Linked DNA regions of Neorhizobium galegae. The protein of the gene in region 1 binds, or shares a complex with, the protein of each later gene. Links are inferred from orthologs where the notes say so. Each region holds a gene or a part of one and is shown in the gene's direction. Other genes may lie near its edges.

What was found.
Region 2: the proteins of LZK81_RS04495 (region 1) and tldD are in contact, whole or in part, in a solved structure (PDB 5NJ9), measured with the Escherichia coli proteins. The link is inferred for Neorhizobium galegae from one-to-one orthologs.

What each region holds. Positions count from the first base shown.
Region 1 is NZ_CP090095.1:925,275-928,538, forward strand. The notes cover bases 120-3,064. They hold LZK81_RS04495 (TldD/PmbA family protein), read left to right. Parts: upstream 120-891; coding sequence 892-2,238; downstream 2,239-3,064. Other genes in these bases: LZK81_RS04490 (monovalent cation:proton antiporter-2 (CPA2) family protein), read right to left, coding at 120-787; LZK81_RS04500 (3'(2'),5'-bisphosphate nucleotidase CysQ), read left to right, coding at 2,244-3,047. Outside these bases: more of LZK81_RS04490, read right to left, coding at 1-119; LZK81_RS04505 (DUF4170 domain-containing protein), read left to right, coding at 3,110-3,264.
Region 2 is NZ_CP090095.1:1,059,560-1,062,869, reverse strand. What follows is about bases 156-3,146. They hold tldD (metalloprotease TldD), read left to right. Parts: upstream 156-938; coding sequence 939-2,354; downstream 2,355-3,146. Other genes in these bases: LZK81_RS05105 (GrpB family protein), read left to right, coding at 2,361-2,906; LZK81_RS05115 (SURF1 family protein), read left to right, coding at 156-845. Also shown: LZK81_RS05120 (cytochrome c oxidase subunit 3), read left to right, coding at 1-7; more of LZK81_RS05115, read left to right, coding at 75-155. UniProt on the Escherichia coli protein: Metalloprotease involved in CcdA degradation. Suppresses the inhibitory activity of the carbon storage regulator (CsrA).

The sequences.
Region 1 (3,264 bases):
CCAGCTCGTGCCGGTAGGAAGACTCGGCCAGCATCACGCCGGACAGGAAGGCGCCCATAGCCATCGACAGGCCGACCGCCTGCATCGCCGCCGCCGATCCCAGCACCACCAGCAGGGCGGCGGCGATCATCACCTCTCGCGCACCGGTGCGGGCAATGATCTGGAACATCGGCGTCAAAAGATAGCGGCCGGCAATCACCATGGCGCCGACCGCTCCGACCGCGATTGCAAAATCCAGAAGCGGCGAGGCTTCCGTCTCCGTGGTTCCAGGCGCCAGGATGGTGATCAGTGCCAGCAGCGGCACGATGGCGAGATCCTGGAACAGCAGCACCGAAAACGATCGCTGGCCGTGTCGGCTGTTCATCTCGCCATCGTCGTTGAGGATCTGCAGGGCAAACGCCGTCGAGGACAATGCAAGGCCGAAACCGACGATCAGGCTGCCGCGCCAGTCCGCCATGTTGGTCAGATACGCCAATCCGGTCAGCACCAATCCCGAGATCACTACCTGTGCCGGCCCGAGGCCGAAGACGTCGCCGCGCATCTGCCAGAGACGCGAAGGCTTCAGTTCGAGCCCGATGATGAACAGCAGGAAAACGATGCCGAATTCCGCGAAATGCAGCACTTCTTCTGTCTCGACGATCTGCTGCATGATCGGTCCGATGACCACTCCGGCGGCAAGATAACCGAGCACCGTGCCGAGTCCCAGCTTCCTGAACACCGGGGCGGCGATCACCGCGCCGGCAAGCAGGAGAAGCATTTGGGAAAATAGCGAGTCGGGAGCGGTCATGAAGGATGCTTTCAGTCTAAGGTGGGAAATCAAGAATCGGCGAGCCGCCCTTGATGCTTCTGACAGTGCACAATAAATGGGACGAGAATGAAAGGCTTGCAATCATGACCTCTGAAATCGATTCCGCCGAACTGCTTTCCCGCGCCAGCCAACTGATCGATCTAGCCAAGGCCGCGGGAGCGGATCAGGCGGATGCGGTCGTGGTTCGCTCCCGGTCCCGCTCCGTCAGCGTCCGTCTCGGCAAGGTCGAGGGCACGGAAGCGTCCGAAAGCGACGACTTCTCGCTTCGCGTCTTCGTCGGCCGGCAGGTCGCCAGCGTCTCGGCCAATCCCGGCTTCGACATGAAGGTGCTTGCCGAGCGCGCCGTCGCCATGGCCAAGGTCTCTCCCGAAGATCCTTTCGCCTGCCTTGCGGACGAAGCCGATCTCGCCAGATCCTATCCGGATCTCGAGCTTTACGACCCGACCGATGTGCCAACCGATGCATTGCGCGAAGCGGCGCTCGAAATGGAGCAGGCGGCGCTCGACGTCGAGGGCGTCACCAATTCCTCCGGTTCCGGCGCATCGTCCGGCATGGGCGGCCTCGTGCTCGTCACCTCCCACGGCTTTTCCGGCAGCTATATGGCATCCCGTTTCGGCCGCTCCGTCAGCGTCATTGCCGGCGAGGGCACCAGGATGGAGCGCGACTACGATTTCGACAGCCGCCTTTATGCCGCCGATCTCGACGATCCGAAGCTGATCGGCCACCGTGCCGGCGAGCGGACCGTGAAACGCGTCAATCCCCGCCAGGTCGATACCGGCAGCAACGTCACCGTCGTCTTCGATCCGCGCATCGCCCGTGGTTTCGTCGGCCACATTGCCGGCGCCATCAACGGCGCGTCCGTCGCCCGCAAGACCAGCTTCCTGCGGGACAAGATGGGCCAGCAGGTGCTGAAGGCCGGGCTCAGCATCACCGACGATCCGCTGATCGTGCGTGGCTCCTCCTCGCGTCCCTTCGATGGCGAGGGCGTGTCCGGGGAACGCATGGTGATGATCGAGGACGGCGTCCTGAACCACTGGTTCCTGTCGACCTCGACCGCGCGCGAACTGGGGCTTGCCACCAACGGCCGTGGCGTGCGCGGCGGCACGGCCGTCTCGCCTGCCTCCACCAATCTGGCGCTGGAGCCCGGCGACATCTCGCCCGAAGACCTGATCAAGTCGATCGGCAACGGTTTCTACATCACCGAACTGATCGGCCAGGGTGTCAACATGATCACCGGCGAATACTCGCGCGGCGCGACCGGCTTCTGGATCGAGAATGGCGAACTCGCCTATCCTGTTTCGGAAGTGACGATCGCCTCCAACCTCAAGGACATGTTCATGCGCCTGACGCCGGCCAACGACATCGACCGAAAGTTCGGCGTCGCCTCCCCGACCATCGCCATCGAGGGCATGACGCTGGCGGGACGCTGATCCCGATGACGGTTGCTGAAGCCTGGGGCCAGGATCTCGAACTCATTCTCGACGCGGCGCGTCAGGCCGGCGACATCGCCCACGGATTTTTCGGCCGCTCGCCGGAAGTCTGGTGGAAGAACGAGGGCAGGTCGCCGGTCAGCGCCGCCGACTTCGCCGCCAACGACCGGCTGCAGAGCCTGCTCCTGACGGCCCGGCCGGATTACGGCTGGCTCTCCGAGGAGACCGACGACGACGTTGCCCGGCTTGGCCGCGAAACGCTCTTCGTCGTCGATCCGATCGACGGCACCCGCGCCTTCATCAACGGCGAGAAGACCTGGTGCGTCTCGGTCGCCGTCGTACATCGCGGCCAGCCGGTCGCCGGCGTCCTGGTCGCGCCGGCGCTCGACGAGGAGTTTTCCGCGATGAAGGATGGGCCGGCGCTGAAGAACGGCCGGCCGATTTCGGTCACCGCCGGCCGCAGCAATGGCGAACTGGTTATCGCGGCCGACGAGAACCTCGTCAAGAAATTCGAGCCGGATTTTCGCGACGAAGTCCGCCGGGTGCTGCATGTACCATCGCTTGCCTACAGGCTCGCCATGATCGCCGACGGCAGCATCGATGGCACGGTCGTCAAGCGCGCTTCCCACGACTGGGATCTGGCGGCCGCCGACCTTATCCTCGAACGGGCGGGCGGCCGCCTTATCGATCTTGCCGGCAACCGGCTCGTCTATAACCGCGAGAGTGTCATCCACGAAATGTTGGCCGCCGGGGCCGAACATGCGCTCCGCAGCCTTTTGCCCCAGCTTGCCGGCCTGGCACCGGGTTGACCTTTCATGAGGAATGCAGCACAGGAAAGACCGGGGGAGCTGGAACGGACGGATATCGGACAATGACGGAAACGGGCGAAAAGAAACAACTTCTGCACCTGGTCTTCGGTGGCGAACTGCAGAGCCTGGAAGGCCTCCAATTCAAGGACCTTTCGGCGCTTGATATCGTCGGCATCTATCCGGACTATGCGACCGCGCTGATCGCCTGGCGGGGCAA
Region 2 (3,310 bases), 130 kb from region 1 along the record:
CCATTGAGCCAGGGGACATGAATTCCGGGAGGGCGGCGATAAGCCGCCCTTCTGCTTTTTGAGGACTGGAACGAATGGCGACCAAGGCACCCACCCAAGCCGCATCCGATGAAACGCCCGCCCGCGGCGGTGGCCGGATGATCGCGACCGCCGTCGTGGTGCTGGCGGCGCTCGCCATCTTGCTGTCGCTCGGCACCTGGCAGGTGGAGCGGCTGCATTGGAAGGAGGGCCTGCTTGCCGATATCGCCCAGCGGCGGGCGGCGGCACCCGTCCAGCTCTCCGATATCGAGTCGATCCGGAAATCCGGCGGCGATATCGAATACCGCCGGGTATCGATCACGGGCACGTTCGACCACGCCAGCGAGCGACATTTCTTCGCGACCTTCGGAGGCCAGACCGGTTTTTACGTCTACACCCCGATGACGCTTGCCGACGGCCGCATCCTGTTCGTCAACCGCGGTTTCGTGCCCTATGAAATGAAGGACCAGAAAACCCGTACCGCCGGGGAAGTTGCCGGCCCGCAGACCGTCACCGGATATGCGCGGGTGCGGCTTGGGGAAAAGCCGTCCTCGATCGTTCCGGACAACGATCTCGCCAAGAACATCTTCTACTGGAAGGATCTCGATGCCATGGCCTCGACCACCGGTATCGAGGCGTCGAAGGTCGTGCAGTTCTTCGTGGATGCCGATGGGTCGATCGTCAATCCGGGCGGCTGGCCCAAGGGCGGCGTCACCCAGTTCGACCTGCCGAACAGCCACCTCCAATATGCCGTGACCTGGTACGGCCTTGCCGCAGCCCTCGTTGCGGTCGTCATCGGCATGATCTTCCGCCGCAAACGCGCCTGAGCCCGCAGGATAGGCTTGCTTCGGTCCCTCCCCGGACCTACATCGGTTGGAGCAGAGCGCGCGTCTTCACAGGGTAGCGCCGAAGGAGCACTCATGAACACCGACCTTCTCAACCTTTTCGACTGCGACGAGACCAAGCTGCGCTCGATCCTCTCCGAGGCGCTTACCGGCGCCGATGACGGCGAGCTTTTCGTGGAACATGCCCAGGCGGAATCGCTGACCTTCGACAACGGCCGCCTCAAGGGCGGTTCGTTCAACACCGACCAGGGGTTCGGACTGCGCTCGGTCGCCGGCGAAGCGGTCGGTTATGCCCATGCAGGCGAGCTTTCGTCGGCAGCGCTGTCCCGCGCCTCGGATGCGGTGCGGGCCGTCACCGCCGGTTATTCCGGTTCCTATACGGCCGCTCCGCAGCGCACCAACAAGAAATATTACGGCGACGAGAACCCGATCGGCAGCCCCAGCTTCGAGGAGAAGGTCAAGCTGCTGACCGATATCGACGCCTATCTGCGCTCCAAGGACGACAAGGTGCGGCAGGTGACGGCCACCGTTTCGGCAAGCTGGCAGGTGGTCGACATCCTGCGCGCCGACGGACACCGGGTGCAGGATATCCGCCCGATGACCCGCATCAACATTTCCGTCGTCGTCGGTGACGGCGACCGGCAGGAGAGCGGTTCGTTCGGCACCGGCGGCCGCATCGGCTTCGGCGATTTCGTCACGGAAGGCAACTGGCAGACCGGCGCCGACGAGGCGCTGCGCCAGGCGCTCGTCAATCTCTCCGCAATCGACGCGCCGGCGGGCACGATGGATGTCGTGCTCGGCTCCGGCTGGCCGGGCGTGATGCTGCACGAGGCGGTCGGCCACGGGCTGGAAGGCGATTTCAACCGCAAGAAGACATCGGCCTTTGCCGGGCTTCTGGGTGAGATGGTCGCGGCCCCCGGCGTTACTGTCGTCGATGACGGGACGATCGACAACCGCCGCGGCTCGATCACGATCGACGACGAAGGCACGCCGTCCGCCTATAACGTGCTGATCGAGAACGGCAAGCTTGTCGGTTACATGCAGGATCGCCAGAACGCCCGGCTGATGGGCGTCCAACCGACCGGCAACGGCCGCCGCCAGGGTTACGCCTATACGCCGATGCCGCGGATGACCAATACCTACATGCTCGGCGGCGACAAGACGCCGGAAGAGATCATCGCCTCGGTCAAGAAGGGCATCTACGCCGTCTCCTTCGGCGGCGGCCAGGTGGACATCACCTCCGGCAAGTTCGTGTTCGGCTGCACCGAGGCCTACATGATCGAGAACGGCAGGATCGGTCCGGCAATCAAGGGCGCGATGCTGATCGGCAACGGCCCGGATGCGATGCGCCGTGTCTCGATGGTCGGCAACGACATGAAGCTCGACACCGGCATCGGCAATTGCGGCAAGGGCGGCCAATGGGTCCCCGTGGGCGTCGGCCAGCCGCATCTGCGGATGGACCAGGTGACGGTGGGCGGGACGAAGGCGTAAGGCCTGATGCCAACACCGGTCGAGATCGTCGATTACGACCCTTCCTGGCCGGCATGTTTCGCGGAGGCGGCGCTTAGGCTTGCGGCGCTTCTTGGTGACTTGGTCGTGTCGATCGACCATGTCGGCAGCACGGCCGTTCCGGGTCTAGCCGCCAAGCCGCTGATTGATATCGACGCGACGCTGCGCTCGGCCGCCGACATGCCGGCCGCCTCCGGCCATCTTCATTCCTGGGGATACGAACCGCGCGGCTCAAGGCATGGCGACGGCGTCTGGGCGTTTCTGCTCCGCGGAGAGCCGGGACAGCGCGTCTATCTCTGCCCGCCGGACAACGAGACCCATCGGAAACGAATGCTCTTTCGCGACAGACTGAGAGCCAATGCCGATCTGGCGGTCCAGTACGAGGGGCTGAAATACAAACTTGCCTTAGAATTCCGGCTTGATGGAGACAGCTACACGTCCGCCAAAAGCGAATTCATCCGAGCCGCCATCGGAACGGCCGCATCGGTCGAAACTCTCGTCCTGAAATTGCCGGTGAGGGACGGCGGGCAGTAAACTCACCCTCATCCGGCCTAAACAGCCATTTCCGCTCGATCGCCGATGCGAGATCGAGCCGGTTTGTGCGGGCAAAGAGCAGGACGTGGCCGAGGAGATCGGCCGTCTCGTCGGCGAGGTCGCGGCTGAGATCCTCGTCGCTCCTGCCCTTCTTTCGACCGCGGCCGGTTGTGCGGTTCCAGGCCTGGGTCAATTCGCCCATCTCCTCCTGCAGCTTCAGGAGAAACCAGTCGGGATCACGGATCATTCCGTGGGTTTCGGCATAGGTTGCGGATGCGGCCTCGAATTGTTCGGTAAGTTTGCCCAGCATGGCGTTCTCCTTTTGTATCCACAGGAGAATGCCGATTCCCGCGCCGTGTCCAGAGGGTCCTTCCCTGCTCGCCTGCCTCGATGTCTACACGCCA